Regions from separate parts of the Microbispora sp. CSR-4 genome, predicted to be linked through region 2. Evidence: riboswitches for the same ligand, from Rfam matches in the RefSeq annotation. Region 2 holds a riboswitch; the other holds the start of a gene.
The links. Region 2 has a riboswitch for cyclic di-AMP ahead of FLV34_RS02180 (C40 family peptidase). Riboswitches for the same ligand answer to the same signal wherever they lie in the genome.
Positions count from the first base shown of each region.

Region 1: it holds a riboswitch for cyclic di-AMP, as region 2 does, so the genes downstream of both, FLV34_RS21940 (NlpC/P60 family protein) here and FLV34_RS02180 (C40 family peptidase) in region 2, are expected to answer to the same signal.

Region 1 covers NZ_VJVX01000030.1:2,602-10,450, reverse strand. The annotation lists gene FLV34_RS21970 (type III pantothenate kinase) at 1-451, shown strand, start outside; gene lysS (lysine--tRNA ligase) at 511-2,196, shown strand; gene FLV34_RS21960 (NADP-dependent oxidoreductase) at 2,429-3,352, opposite strand; gene FLV34_RS21955 (helix-turn-helix domain-containing protein) at 3,453-3,863, shown strand; gene FLV34_RS21950 (LuxR C-terminal-related transcriptional regulator) at 3,935-4,183, shown strand; gene FLV34_RS21940 (NlpC/P60 family protein) at 4,472-5,431, opposite strand; cyclic di-AMP (ydaO/yuaA leader) riboswitch at 5,582-5,735, opposite strand; gene FLV34_RS21935 (amino-acid N-acetyltransferase) at 6,120-6,671, shown strand; gene FLV34_RS21930 (RDD family protein) at 6,819-7,849, shown strand, end outside.
Region 2 covers NZ_VJVX01000001.1:460,519-468,367, forward strand. The annotation lists gene FLV34_RS02160 (long-chain fatty acid--CoA ligase) at 1-1,319, shown strand, start outside; gene FLV34_RS02165 (SAM-dependent methyltransferase) at 1,626-2,459, shown strand; gene FLV34_RS02170 (glycosyltransferase family 4 protein) at 2,598-3,707, opposite strand; gene FLV34_RS02175 (hypothetical protein) at 3,801-4,709, opposite strand; gene FLV34_RS02180 (C40 family peptidase) at 4,814-5,434, opposite strand; cyclic di-AMP (ydaO/yuaA leader) riboswitch at 5,506-5,660, opposite strand; gene FLV34_RS02185 (C40 family peptidase) at 5,974-6,936, opposite strand; gene FLV34_RS02190 (NYN domain-containing protein) at 7,086-7,849, opposite strand, start outside.

The DNA of each region.
Region 1 (7,849 bases), on a different contig from region 2:
CCGCATCGTGAACGCGCTCGCCGCCACCACCCTGTACGGCGGGCCGTGTGTGATCGTGGACTTCGGCACGGCCACCTCGTTCGACGCCGTCTCGGCCCGGGGCGAGTACGTCGGGGCGGTGACCGCGCCCGGCCTGGAGATCTCGGTGGACGCGCTGGCCACGGCCGGGGCCCAGCTCCACAAGGTGGAGCTGGTGCGCCCACGGTCGGTGATCGCCAAGAACACCGTGGAGGCCCTCCAGTCGGGCATCATCTACGGCTTCGCGGGCCTGGTCGACGGCATCGTGGACCGGATGACGGCCGAGCTGGCCTCCGACCCCGACGACGTGACCGTGGTCGCCACGGGCACCGGTGCCCCGCTCGTCATCGGCGAGGCCCGTACGATCGACGTGCACGAGCCCTGGCTCACGCTGATCGGCCTGCGGCTGGTCTACGCCCGTAACGCGTCCTGACGACTCCCTCGCGTACGGGACCATAGAAGGCAGGATCCCGTTCAGAGAGGACTGACGTGATGGACGCCGACTGGGTGGCGCGTTTCGCCGATGAGGTCATCGCCGAGGCTGAACGGCGCGCACCGGGCAAACCCGTCGTCTGCGCGTCCGGCCTCAGCCCGTCCGGCCCGATCCACCTGGGCAACCTGCGCGAGGTCATGACCCCGCACCTGGTGGCCGACGAGATCAGGCGGCGCGGCTACGAGTGCGTGCACATCATCTCGTGGGACGACTTCGACCGCTTCCGCAAGGTTCCGGTGGGCATCGACCCCGCCTGGAACGAGCACATCGGCAAGCCGCTGACCACCGTCCCGGCCCCGCCCGGCAGCGAATACCCGAACTGGGCCGAGCACTTCAAGGCCCCGATGATCGCCGCGCTGGCCGAGCTGGGCGTGGAGTTCCACGGCATCAGCCAGACGCAGATGTACACCTCCGGGGCATACCGGGAGCAGGTGCTGCTCGCCATGCGCGAGCGGCGGCGGATCGACGCGATCCTCGACCAGTACCGCACCAAGAAGGCCAAGGCCAAGCAGGTCACGGACGCCGACGAGGCCGCCGCGCTCGAAGGCTCGGGGGCAGCGAGCGAGGACGACGGCTCCGGGGCCGGGGGCTACTACCCCTACAAGCCCTACTGCTCGGTCTGCGACCGCGACCTGACCACGGTCACGTCGTACGACGACGAGACCACGGCGATGTCGTACACCTGCGTGTGCGGCCACAGCGAGACGGTCCTGCTGTCCGAGCACACCCGCGGCAAGCTGGTGTGGAAGGTCGACTGGCCGATGCGCTGGGCGTACGAGGGCGTGATCTTCGAGCCGTCGGGCGTGGACCACAGCTCGCCGGGCTCGTCGTTCGTGGTCGGCGGCCAGATCGTCCGCGAGGTGTTCGACGCGCCGCAGCCGATCGGCCCGATGTACGCCTTCGTCGGCATCAGCGGCATGGCCAAGATGAGCAGCTCCAAGGGCGGCGTGCCGACCCCGGCCGACGCCCTGTCGATCATGGAGCCCGCGTTGCTGCGCTGGCTGTACGCCCGCCGCCGTCCCAACCAGTCGTTCAAGGTCTCCTTCGATCAGGAGATCCAGCGCATGTACGACGAGTGGGACACGCTGACGAAGAAGGTGCAGGAGGGCACGGCGCTGCCGGCCGACCAGGCGGCCTACCGCCGGGCGTCGAGCACGGCCTCCCGGGTCCTGCCCGAGACGCCGCGGCGGCTGCCTTACCGGACGCTCGCCTCGGTCGTGGACATCACGACCGGAGACGAGGAGCAGACGCTGCGTATCCTGCGCGCGTTCGACCCGGAGATCGGCGGGCTCGACGAGCTGCGGCCGCGGCTCGATCGCGCCCAGCACTGGGTGAACACCTACGTGCCCGCCGAGGAGCGCACACAGGTGCGCGAGACGCCCGACAAGGAGCTGCTCGACACGCTCGGCGAGCAGGACCGCGAGTCGCTGCGCCTGCTGGTGGAGGGACTCGACGCGCACTGGTCGCTCGACGGGCTGACCACGCTCGTCTACGGCGTGCCGAAGGTGCAGGCCGGGCTCGACATGGACGCCAAGGTGGCCACGCCCGAGCTGAAGGCGGCCCAGCGGGCCTTCTTCGCCCTGCTCTACCGGCTGCTCGTCGGCCGCGACACCGGCCCGCGGCTGCCCACGCTGCTGCTGGCCGTCGGCCGCGACCGGGTGCGCGAGCTCCTCGGCCGCGCCTGATCGCCGCCTTCGACAAAAGGGCCGGACGGCGTCGCCGTCCGGCCCGCGGCATGCCCGGCCGGGCATGCCGGAAGGGGAAACCAGCGCGCCGGGGAACCCAGAGCATCGGGAAACGCAGCGCGCCGGGGAACCCAGAGCATCGGGAAACGCAGCGCGCCGGGGAACCCAGAGCATCGGGAAACGCAGCGCGCCGGGAACCCAGGGCGCCGGAAAACGCAGGGGATCGGGAGACTCAGGGCAGCAGGACCAGCCGGCCGCGCAGGCCGCCCTTCCGCAGGCGTTCGTACGCCTCGGCCGCCCGCTCCAGCGGGTAGGTGCCGGCGACCCGCAGGCTCAGCCGTCCCGCCTCGGCCAGCTTCGCGACGTCCCGCAGCTGGGCCGCGTCGGCGCGGATGAACACCGTGGAGACCCGGATGCCGCGCAGCGGCACGGGGGCCAGCCCGGCGTTGACGGCGACGAACGCGCCCCCGTTGCGCACGGCGTCGAGCGCGGGCAGGCCGACGAGCGCCGCGTCCACCAGGCCGTGCACGCCGCCGGGAACGGCGGCCCTGACCGCGGCCGCCAGGTCGGCGCCCCTCGGCACGAACCACTCCGCGCCGAAGCCCCGCACCACCGTCTCGTCGCCGGGCGCGGCGACCGCCGCGACCCGGAGCCCCCGCGCCACGGCCAGCTCCACGAGATAGCCGCCGACGCCGCCCGCCGCCCCCGTGACGAGCAGGGTCTCGCCCTCGGCGAGCCCGGCGAGGTCGAGTGCCTGGACGGCGGTGAGCGCGTTCAGCGGCAACGTGGACGCCTCGGGCGCGGCCACCCCCACGGGCGCGGGAGCCACCGCCGTCTCGTCCAGCACCACCAGGTCCGCCTGGGCCTTGAGCGGGTCGGTCAGCCGGTCCGACAGCCCGATGACCCGCTCGCCCGGCCGCAGACCCGTCACCCCCGGCCCGGCCCGGTCGACCACGCCCGCGACGTCCCAGCCGAGCGCGTACGTCTCCTGGTGCGGCATGAGCCCGTTGTCGGCGAGGACGCCCGCGGCCGTGGCCAGGTCGACAGGGTTGACGGCCGCCGCCTCGACCCTGATCCGCACCTGCCCCTGCCCCGGATCCGGCTCCCGCACGTCGACGATCCGTACGGCTCCATCCCGTGCCATCAGTGCTCTCATGAGCGTCTTTCTCCTTTCGCGATGGCACGGAGCGTAGGAAGATCTACTCTCTTTCGGTAAGAAGGCACCTGGAAGTGCGTAAGGGAGGAGAAGGGAAGACATGGCGACTCAGACGGCGGCCGAGCGGCGCGAGGAGGCGCGTCAGCGCTACAACGCCTACGTCGCGACCTGCCCGTCCAGGAAGCTGCTCGACACGCTCAGCGACAAGTGGGTGAGCCTGGCGCTCACCGCGCTCGCCGGCGGCCCGCGCCGCTACAGCGAGTTGGCGAGGACGATCGCCGGAGTCAGCCAGAAGATGCTCACGCAGACGTTGCGGACGATGGAACGCGACGGCCTGGTGTCACGCACGGTCACTCCGTCGGTGCCGGTGAGGGTCGACTATCGGCTCACGCCGCTGGGCGAGGACCTCATGCCGCTGCTCGAAGCGATCAAGCGCTGGGCCGAGATCCACATGGAGGATGTCGAAGCGGCCAGGCAGGCGTACGACCGCCGCTCCGGCCACCGACCTTGACGACCTTCAGGCGAGGCGTTTACCTTCCCTGAAGGGTGGGCCGACGACATCGTCGTGGGGGAGGGCGGACGATGGGTGTTCCCGAGGTCGTCTACCGAGGTGACAATCCTGCCTCGGACCTTGAGCGTGCCGGTCTCACCGAAGAGGATCTGCTTCTCCTCGCGGAGCTGGCCAAGGGAGTGACAGCAGACCGGGTGGGCCGCAGTCTCGACGTCAGCGGCCGAACCGTGCGGCGCCGGTTGCGGTGCATCTGCGACCGCATCGGTGTGGCGACGGCGATCGAGGCGGTCGCCTGGGCGGCACGCCGCCGCCTCATCTGAGTGTTTCATCTAAGCGCGTTATCCGACTGCGTTGTCCGGCCGCGTTCGCTGCGAAAGGGACCGGCGCCCCTCCAACGGAGGAGGGGCTCTCCGAAAAGGCCCCCGGAAAGGCTCCCCGGGAAGGCTCCCCGGAAAGGCCCCCGGGAAGGCTCCGTGGAAGAGCGCCCGCAGACAGAGGCCCTCGCAGACCGAGGCGCTCCGTAGACGAAGGGCTCCGTAGACCGAGGCCCCTGTGACAGAGGCTCCGTGGTCAGAGGCCCCGTGGTCAGAGGCCCCGTGGCCAGAGACTCAGTCGGCGACGCGCACCGCGCCCGCGAACGGCCGGCCGTCGATCTTCGCGATGTGGACGACGTCTCCTGTGCGCGGCGCGTGGATCATGTAGCCGTTGCCGATGTAGATGCCCACGTGGTGCAGGTCGGAGTAGAAGAACACCAGGTCGCCGGGGCGGAGCTGGTCACGCGGGATGTGCGTGCCGGCCGTCCACTGGTCGCCCGTGTAGTGCGGCAGGCTGATCCCGACGGACTGGTAGGCCGCCATGACCAGGCCGGAGCAGTCGAAGGAGCCGGGCCCATCGGCGCCCCACACGTACGGCTTGAGCTGCTGCGCGAGGGCCCAGCGCGCCGCCTGGGCGGCCTTGCCGTCACCGATGATGGGGAAGTCCGTCCTCGTGCGCGTCTCTCTGCCGATCGTCTGGGAGACCTGCCGGTAGAGGCTGCTCTCGGTCTTCTTGATCAGACTGGTGATCTTGTCGCGCCGGGCGTCGAGGCCGCTGAGGAGCTTCTTGACCTCGGCCTGCCGGGCGGAGGCGCTCTGCCTGGCCCGCGCGGCGGCGTCCATGGCCTTGGTGACCTCCGCGACCTCCTGGCTCTGCTGCAGCTCCAGCGCGTACGTCGTGGAGGCCTGGTCGAGGTAGCGCCGGGGGTCGATGTCGCTGTCGATGAGCGCGAGCGCGTTGCCGAGCCCGTTGGTCATGTAGGAGTGCTGCGCGAGGGCGCTCGCCTTCTGCCGGCGGACCTCCAGCTCGGCCTCGCTCTTGGCAAGGTTCTTCTTGGCGAGGTCGGCGGACCGCTCGGCCGCCTTCAGACGCACCCGCTCGCCGTTGTACTGCTCGGTGAGCGTCTCGATTTCGTCGTAGAGGTCCTCGACCTGCTTGGTGAGCTGCTTGAGGCTCGGCTTCGGGTCGGCGGTGGCGCTGACGACCGGGGCGCCGAACGTGATCGCGCTGATCGCGAGTCCGACGAACGCCAAACGGCGGAGGGGACCCGGACCGGCCGTGCCGGATCCGGATCGCCGGCCGCGGGCGTGCCTGCCCGCCGGCCTCTTGCCACGCATGCGCAACCGAGCTCCTCTCCCATGTGCGCCCCGCGGCGGGCCCGTCGTCGAGACGGGGCCGTACGGCGGGGCGCTGCTGAGCGCCTACCGGGTTAGCTGACGGGTTCGGGCCGGAGTAGCCCTACCTGGCGGATTCACCCCTTGTCGATCTGAGACCGAACCGATCCTGGATCCTGCAGTTGGGTCCCCGGCTCCCCTTCGCACTCGGTGCTTCGAAGATTCGGCGCCCGGTCGCCGCGAGCGCTCACGATGACCGGCATCGTCGCTGGACGATAGTGCACCGCGAGTTCTTGCTCAACCAGAACTCCGAAACCCGTCTAGGTTTGACAACCAAAGGATCACGGTCGGATCACGGGATCGGTTGTGAAACGTCCGTGTTCACAAGGGTTTGGAGCGATCCGAGAGTTTGGATGTGCTGCTCGGGCTGGTGAAAAAACTGGGACAAAAGTGGACAGTGGCCTTGGGGTGTGACCGTGCGTCCGTCCGCGTCCGGGCGGCTACACACGGTCAGAACTCATGTGGGGTCTGGCGTTTGGGGATGACCGTTATCCGGGGGACGCTCCGCGCATGGGATCAGGCCGCGCTGCGGCTAGGCTGACCGGTCATGGAGCAGGTCGCCGCGCAGACGCCCAGTGAGTCGGGTGCCACGGCCGTGACGGTGCGCCGGGCCAGGACGCCGGACGTCCGGGCGATCCGGCGTCTCGTCGACGCGTACTCCGGCAACGGGCCCCGCCTGCTCAAGAAGAGCACGGTCACGCTGTATGAGGACGTCCAGGAGTTCTGGGTGGCCGAGACGGCCGGGCAGGTCGTCGGCTGCGGCGCGCTGCACGTGCTGTGGGAGGACCTCGCCGAGATCAGGACCGTCGCGGTGGACCCCGCGGCGCGCGGCGGGGGCATCGGCCACCGGATCGTCGCCGCGCTCATCGAGACCGCCAGGGACCTCGGCGTGCGGAGGGTCTTCTGCCTCACGTTCGCGGTGGACTTCTTCGCCAGGCACGGTTTCCGGCCCATCCAGGGCACCCCGGTCTCCCCTGAGGTCTACGCGGAGCTCCTGGCGTCGTACGACGAGGGTGTCGCCGAGTTTCTCGACCTGGAGCACGTGAAGCCGAACACGCTGGGGAACACCCGGATGTTGCTGCACCTCGACCGTCATTGATCACCATTGATGGGCATTGATCATCGATCTTGACGGTGGTTGTCGACTGTTGCAAAGGTGACTGTTGATACGCCTGTCGCTACTTTTGGCAATATCAGCGTGTGCTACAGACGTGCGGCGCATGCGTCTTCGAAACGAGGTGACACGGTGAGCACCGGACAGCCGCCGTACCCCCAGGACGAGTCGGACGGAACGCCACCGCCGTCATCGAACCCCGGGTACAACACGGACAGACAACCCCAGGAATACGACCCCGACGTCACGGTGGTCAGCTATCGCGGGCAGCACACGGGTCCGCAGCAGCCGCCCGCCTACGACCCCGCTCAGGGCGGCTACGGCCAGCAGCAGGGCTACGGCGCCCAGCAGCAGCCGTACGGCCAGCAGGGCTATGGTCAGCAGGCCCCGCAGGCCCAGCAGCAGTACGGCCAGCAGACCGGTCCCCAGGACTACGGCCAGCAGCAGGGCTATGGGCAGCAGCAGGGTTATGGTCAGACCGGGCCGCAGCAGGGTCACCCCCAGCAGGGCTATGGTCAGACCGGCCCGCAGCAGCCGTACGGCCAGCAGCAGGGCTACGGCGCTCAGCAGCAGCCCGGTTACGGTCAGCAGGGTTACGGCCAGCCGCAGGCCCAGCAGCCATATGGTCAGGACCAGTACGGCCAGCAGCAGGGCTATGGGCAGCAGCAGGGTTATGGCCAGACCGGGCCGCAGCAGGGTCACCCCCAGCAGGGCTATGGTCAGACCGGCCCGCAGCAGCCGTACGGCCAGCAGCAGGGCTACGGCGCTCAGCAGCAGCCCGGTTACGGCCAGCAGGGCTACGGCCAGCCGCAGGCCCAGCAGCCGTACGGCCAGGACCAGTACGGGCAGCAGCAGTTCGCCCAGCCGAGCCCCCAGGCGGGCTATGGGCAGCAGCCCGGTTATGGCCAGCAGCCGTACGGCCAGCCCGCCTATGGTCAGCCCGGCTACGGCCAGCCGTACGCGCCCGCCGGCCCGATCCCGCCCGGCGCCCCGGCTCCGCTCGCGGAGTGGTGGCAGCGTCTCGTCGCCCGCATCATCGATGGCGTGATCGTCGGTATTCCGCTCGGGATCATCACGGTCGTGGTCGCGGCCATCGTCGTCACCAACGCGAGCGTCGACATTAGGAGCGGGGTTTACAACCCCGGAAGCGGTTACTTCCTGGC
Region 2 (7,849 bases):
GCGCCGACGTGTCCAACGACACGCTCGCCGAGCGCAGGGCGAGCCGGGGCGGACGCGACCTCGCCACGATCATCTACACCTCGGGCACCACCGGCATGCCGAAGGGCTGCCGCCTGACCCACGACAACCTGCTGTTCACCGCGCGCAACGTCTCGCGCGGGCCGCTGGAGTCGATGTTCGACGTGGAGGGGCGGGCCGCGCTGCTCTTCCTCCCCCTGGCGCACAGCTTCGCCCGGATCATCCAGGTCGTCCTGATCGAGACCGGCACGGTGCTCGCGCACAGCCCGAACATGAAGAACGTGGCCCCCGACCTGCGGGAGTTCAAGCCCACGTTCCTGCTGGGCGTGCCGCGCGTGTTCGAGAAGGTCTACAACGCCGCCGAGCAGAAGGCCAACGCGGAGGGCAAGGGCAAGATCTTCCACGCCGCCGTACGGGCCGCGATCGAGTGGAGCAGGGCCGAGAGCTCCGGCGGTGCCGGCCTCGGCGCCCGGCTCAAGCACGCGGCCTTCGACAAGCTCGTGTACGGCAAGCTGCGGGCGGCCACGGGCGGCGCGCTGACGGCGGCCGTCTCCGGCGGCTCGGCCCTCGGCGAGCGGCTCGGCCACTTCTTCCGCGGCGTGGGCATCGAGGTGTTCGAGGGCTGGGGGCTCACCGAGACCAGCGCGCCCTCGACCGTCAACATCCCGGGCGCCAACAAGATCGGCACGGTCGGCAAGCCGTTCCCCGGCGTGAGCATCCGGATCGCCGACGACGGCGAGATCCTCGTGAAGGGCCGCCACGTCTTCGACGGCTACTGGAACAACGAGCGCGCCACCAAGGAGGCGATCGACCCGGAGGGCTGGTTCCACACCGGGGACGTCGGGCAGCTCGACGAACACGGCTACCTGAGCATCACCGGCCGCAAGAAGGAGATCCTCGTCACCGCGGGCGGCAAGAACGTCGCCCCTGCGCCGCTTGAGGACGCCATCCGGGCGCACCGCCTGATCAGCCAGGTCATGGTCGTCGGCGACGGCAGGCCGTTCATCGGGGCGATCGTCACCCTCGACCACGAGGCGATGGAGCAGTGGAAGGAGGCCAACAGCCGCTCCGGCGCGTCCATGGCCGAGCTGTGCTCCGACCCGGCCGTCATCGCCGAGGTGCAGCAGGCGGTGGACGACGCCAACCGGATGGTCTCCAAGGCCGAGCAGATCAAGAAGTTCAGCATCCTCGACATCGAGCTGAGCGAGGAGAGCGGCCACGTCACGCCGAAGCAGTCGATCAAGCGACACGTCGTGGCCCGCGACTTCGCCAAGCAGATCGACGAGCTGTACGGCGACTGAGCGGCGACCTGGACACCGCGGGTGCGCCGGGCGCGCCGACGGAACTCCTGAAAGTTTCATCGGCGTCGGCGCACCCTCCGGACGGCGCGGGCCGCGGTCGCGCGAGAGGACCGGGACGGCCGGGGACATGCGGTGATCAGCCCCCTATGGGAGTGGGTCTTCTTCGCCGCCGGTGACGGACGACCTGCGGCGACGCCGCGCCGGCCCTGTTGACCACCGGAAACATCGCAGCCGTCCCGCAGCAGCGCGTTTCGCTTGGTTATGCTCCAAGCGCATCCATGATCATTGTCTGGAGAGGGGCGGGCGATGAGCGACAGAGCCGGCAGATGGAACTGGACGCACCGCGATCCCGACTACCTCCCCCCGGAGATCGACACCACGAAGCCCAGCATCGCGCGGGTGTACGACGCGTTCCTCGGCGGCAAGGACAACTTCGCGGTGGACCGCGCGGTCGCCACGGAGGGCATGCGGCACTTCCCCGACCGCGGCGAGGGCGCCCGCAACAACCGGGCCATGCTGTTCCGCGGCGTGAAGTACATGGCCGAGCAGGGCATCGACCAGTTCCTCGACATCGGCTCGGGCCTGCCCACGATGGACAACACCCACTCGGTCGCGCAGCGGATCGATCCCGCCGCGAAGGTCGTCTACGTGGACAACGACCCCATCGTGCTGGCCCACGCGCGGGCGATCCTGCAGACCGACAAGCGCACCCGCGTGATCACCGCGGACATGCGCGAGCCCGAGGTGATCCTCGGCCACCCCGAGGTCGATGGCTTCCTCGACTTCTCCCGCCCCATCGGCCTGCTGCTGGTCGCCGTGGTCCACCACCTCGCCGACGAGGAGGACCCCGACGGCCTCGTGGACACCTACAAGGCCCGCCTGGCACCCGGCAGCTACATGCAGCTCACCCACTTCTGCTCCTGCGCGCCGGAGATGCGCGAGCTGGAGGCGGTGCTGCTGCAGATGCTGGGCACCGGCCGCGCCCGCGACATGCCCGAGATCGTGCGGTTCTTCGACGGCCTCGAACTGATCGAGCCCGGCGTGGTGCACGTGCCCGAGTGGCGTCCCGAGAAGCCCGTGAGCTACCCCCTCGACCTCGGCGGCATCTGCGTCGCCGGCGGCGTGGGCCGCAAGCCCTGACCGGCCGGAACGACCTCGCGGGCGTGCCCACGAGGCGGCCGCACAGCGGGCGTGCTCCCGGCTGAGGCAGCCACAAAGCGGGCATGCTCCCGGCTGAGGCAGCCATACAGCGGGCCGTGCCCACCGGCTGAGGCTGCCTCACAGCAGCGCGGCGAACCGGGCCGCGACGAGGTCCCAGCGCCACTCCTCCTCGATCCAGGCCCGGCCCCGCTCGCCCATCGCGCGGGCGCGGGCGGGGTCGGCCAGCAGATCGCCCACCGCGGCGGCCACCGCCGTGTGCGACGTGCCGTCGACCACCAGGCCCGTCTCGCCGTGCCGTACGGCGTCGGGGGCGCCCCCGGAGGAGCCCGCGACCACGGGCAGCCCGGTGGCCGACGCCTCCAGATAGACGATGCCGAGGCCCTCCACGTCGAGCCCGCCGAACCTGCTGCGGCAGGGCATGGCGAACACGTCGCCCGCGTCGTAGTAGGCCGGGAGGGACGCCCAGGGCACGGACCCGGTGACGACCACCGAGCCGCGCAGGCCGGCCCCCGCCGCCGTCCGTTCCAGCGACCGCCGCAGCGGGCCGCCGCCGACCAGCAGCAGGACCGCGCCGGGAACCCGCCGCAGAACGAGCGGCCAGGCCCGCAGCAGCACGTCCTGGCCCTTGCGCGGCACCAGCCGGGAGACGCACACGACCACCGGCCGGTCGCCCAGGCCGAGGGACGCGCGGATCCGGTCGCCGCCCGCCCCCGGACGATAGAGGGTCGTGTCCACGCCGGGCGCGAGCCGTACGAGCCGGGAGGCGGGCACGACCCGGGCGATCCGGCGGCGGGTGTACTCGCCGAGATAGGTCACGATGTCGGCCCCCGCCCCGATGCGGCGCAGCAGGGCGCGCGCGCCCGGCAGGCGGGCCCACGACGCCTCGTGCCCGTGGGTGAGCATGACGATGCGGCCCGCGCCCGCGGCGCGCAGGCCGGGAGCCAGCAGCCCCAGCGGCGCCGCCGCGCCGAAGACGACGGTCGCGCCGTCCTCCACCAGCGCCGCCGCCCGTCGCGCCACCGCGCGGGTCGGCAGCATCAGCGAGGAGGGATGCCGGACCACCTCGTACGGCTGGCGGGCGTCGAACTCCTCACACCCCTTCCAGCGCGGGGCGTACACGACCACGGAGCCGGGCGGCCTGCGCACGGCGAGGCCGTGCACGAACGCCTGGATGCCGCCCGGTCTGGGCGGGAAGTCGTTCGTGACGATCAGCGTCCGCTTCGTCATCCTCACCCCCGCTGCCGGCGTGATCACGCGGTCCCCCCGCGCCGCCCGAGAACGCATTGTCGCAGTCCCGGCCGGGTCGTCGCGGTCGGACGATCAGGTCCGGGCGAGCTGCTCGCGCGACCACGACCGCCAGGCGCGGGTCAGGTCGCCGGCGGTCAGCCCGAGCTCCTCCCGCAGGGCGGCGCCGATCTCCTCGCGCAGCGCGGCGCGATAGAGGGCGACCAGCCTCGGCTCGCCGAACCGGGCCGCGATGTAGCGGCAGGCGAGCCACGCCTCCTCGTACGCCTGGGCGGGCCTGGCGGCGAAGTCGGCGGGCCCCGGCAGGCCGCCGAGCGCCGCCCTCCCGGCCGCGACGTCGGCGGCCAGCTCGGCGGCGACCGTACGGACCGGCAGCCCGCTGTCCAGGTAGCCCACGTAGTCGGCGAAGCCCTCCATGAGCCACATCGGCACCGTGCGGCGGCCGGCGGTCGCGACGTGCGTCAGCTCGTGGGTCATGACGACCAGGCGGCCGGTCGCGGACAGGCGGGCGAACGCGGCCGGCTGCACGATCACCCGGTCGCCGGTGGCGACGGCCGCCAGGCCGTCCACCTTCGCCGGCGCGGCCAGCACGGCGGCCTGCTCCTCGGTGCGCGGCACCAGGACCACCGCGCCGCCGAGCCCGCCCCAGACCCTCGTGACCGTACTGCCCGCGCGGCCGGCCAGCGCGGCGATCTCGGCGACCAGCGGCCGGGGCGACCCGACGACGACGGCGCGCTCGCCGCGGGCGACCGAGGCGCCGGTCCACATGCCGGGATGCTCGCGTACGGCGGCGCGGGCGTCGAGCCGCAGGGCGCGCAGCGGGTCGGGCGGCGCCGCGGCGGCGGGCCCGGCCAGCAGCGCGGCCAGCGCGACGGCCACGGCCGCGATCCGGCGGGGAGTGGCCCCGGCGGGTCCGGGCCGGCTCCGGCCGGCTCCGGCACGCACGCCCGGCGCGCACGCGGGCACGCCGCTCGTGACAGTCACGCCGTGCATGGTAGCCAGCGCATGTCACGGCCCCGCCCACCTCGGCGAGGTGGACGGGGCCGTAAGGACGGCGCCGGTCGAGGGGGCTTGGTGACCGGTGCCCGTCAGACGCCCGGCCGGACGGCACCCACGAAGGTGCTCCTCCGGTAGGCGTCCAGCTTGTCGATCCTGACCCGCGTGCCGCTGTGCGGGGCGTGGATCATCCTGTTGTGCCCGACGTACATGCCGACGTGGCCGCCGCCGCTGGTGAAGATGAGGTCACCGGGCTCGAAGTGCCCCCAGGACACCTTCTTCCTGACCGCGCTGCGGATGGACCACGTCGTGCGCGGCAGCCGTACGCCGGCCTTGCGCCAGGCGTACTGGACCAGGCCCGAGCAGTCGAACGCGCCCGGTCCCGTGGCTCCGTAGCGGTAGGGGTCGCCGATCTGCTTCTCGGCGGCCTTCACCGCGCGCCGGGCCCTGGCCCGCTGGAGCGAGGCCCTGCTGATCTTCCGCTTGGCGGTGTGCCTCTTGGTCCGCTTCTTCGCGGCGGCGTTGCGGGCGGCGGTCTTCGCGCTCTCCTCGGCGCCCGTCTTCGTGGCCGTCTTCGTGGCCGTCTTGGTGGCCGTCTTCGTCGCCGTGGCCGTCGTGACGACCGTGACCGTCGCCGGGTCGGCCGCCGGGTCGGCCGCCGTGCCGGCTGCCGCCGCCGGATGTGCTCCAGCGACACCTACGGATGCCGTCAACGCGGCACCACTAACGGCAATTCGGGCAAGACGGGACAGACTGGGGGTGGTAGACAGGATCTCTCCTCGGGTCTTCCGCTCACGCCTACCGGGTTAGCTGACGGGTTCGGGCGGGGAAGTCGCCCTACGGCGCGCGATGCGCCGATTCACCCCGGACCTTCGCGTGAAGGTCGGTGGTTCCCCGGCTCCGTGCCTCCTGACTGCACGGACTCGGCTGGCCATCGGCGTCGGGGGGATCCCACGGGGGAGGGTGATGAAGGACGCCGATGCCGCTGGATGACTGCGACCGGCCGGCCGGACCGGGACGCACGGCGGCGAGGCGTGCTCGCCGCGGCCCAGAAGCTACCCAGGACTCGCGGCGTTCGGCAAAGCGCTCCAGCCGGATAAAGGTCGCATAACGAAGGCCGCGGAGAAGAAATCGCAGCTTACCCACACCGCGAATGCGCCAAATGTGACCCTGCCCACAATTTGCACAACAAGCGCCGATGGGGTCACATTTGCCGCGTCAGTCACAGATCGTCACGGAGACGGCGGGACCGTCAGGGGCGCACGGCTCCGATCGCGTGATACTCGGCGAGTGTGACGACTTTCACAACATCGCCGGTCTGCGGGGCATGAACGACCTTCCCGTCGCCGGCGTAGATGCCGACGTGCCCGTATCCGGCGTGCCAGAGCAGGTCGCCCGGCTGGAGGTCGTCGAGCGAGACCCGGCGGCTCGCGCCCCAGGCCCACTGCTCGTAGCTCGTCCGGGGCAGCCGGACGCCCGCCGCCGCCCACGCGGCCTGCACGAGCCCGGAGCAGTCCCAGGCGCCCGGTCCGGTGCCCCCGTAGCGGTAGGGCTTGCCGATCTGCTTGTAGGCGAACTGGAGGGCGGCCAGCGCGTTGCCGGACGCCGGCCCGTTGTAGACGACGCCGGCGCTGTTGGGGTTGCCGGGGTTGAACGTCCCGAGCGAGCGCAGCAGCTTCATCTGCTCCCGGACGAGCTTGTCGACCTTCTCCTTCTCGTCCGCCAGCTCGTCCTTGACGTCGGCGGCCTCCTTGTAGACCTGCTTGCTCTGGTTGCGGCGGTTCTTGAGGTCCTTGATGGCGCCCTCGTACGCCTTGAGCCGCCCGGCCCGCTCGGCCGACATGTGGTTGAGCGTGGCGAGGCCGCTGAGCATGGCGTCGGGGTTGGAGCTGTAGAAGACGCCGCCCCACGACCCCATGTCGCCGACCTGGTAGCTGCTGACGGCCATCGAGACCAGCCCGGAGCGTAACTCCTCGACCCGGGCGTTCTGCTTCTTGTAGTCCTCGTTGATCGTGAGGTACTTCTGCCGGGCCTTCTTCCACTTCTCGTTGGCCGCGTTATAACGGTCCACGAGCTGGTCGGCCTGCGCGTTGAGCTTGCTCAGCTTCGCTTTCACCTGCGCGACAGTGGGCTTCGGATCCGCCTGCGCGCCCGTCATCGGAGTGAGCAGGACCACGGCGGCCAGACCGGCGGCCACCGGCACACGCCCTCGCACTGAGCCCCCTTGAGGATAAACCTCTTTGATCGACGAAACCTGCGGCGCGACTCTATCTAGGCGATCTTGAAGCTTCAACCTATTCGCAGGTATTCGCGGCAGTCGTCACCTACTGTGACGTCGCAGGTCCGGGGCGTGCGCGGGACGCGTCAACCGCGGCCGAGACGGCGCAGCAGCAGGATCGAGGGCACCGGCCGGGCGCCCATGCGGCGCACCGACTCGGCCACCTCCCGGTCGGAGGAGACGACCGCGATGGCCCGCCCCGGCGGCTCCGCCCGCACCAGCGTGCGGATGAGGTCGTCGGCGATCTCCCCGGGCGCGCTGAACATCACCCGCACCCCGCGCGGCGCGGACACCTGGACGGGCCCGTTCAGCTCGGCGCCGTCGAACACGCACGTCACCTCCGCCCGCGTCTGCACGGCGAGCCCGCCGAGCCCGGTCAGCAGCCGGGCCCGCTGGTCGGCGAGGGTCAGCGACGGATAACCGGTCTTGGTCACGTTGTAACCGTCGACGATCAGATGCAGGTGAGGGATGGCCAGGAGCTGGTCGAGAAGCTGCGGGTCGTCGTTGGCCAGCGCCCGCGCGGGCACGGCCGTCACGCCCGGCTCGCCGGGCACCACCGCGTTCACGTAGTCGGCCGGCCTGCTGATCGTCGTGGGCAGGCCGAGCTCCTTGCGCAGCCCGGAGGCGGCGTCCTGGAGCGCGTCAAGCAGCACCCGCACCCGGGCGTCCTCGATGCTGCGGCCCTCGCGGGCGGCCCTGCGGCTGGCCTCGAGCTGGCGCTCGGCGTCCGCCAGGCGCTCCTTGAGCCGGCGCAGCTCGGTCTCGGCCGCGCCGTTGGCGCTCGCGGCCCTGGCACGCGCCTCGGCCGTCTCGGCCTCCAGCTCGGCCGCCCTGGTCTCGGCGGCCTTGA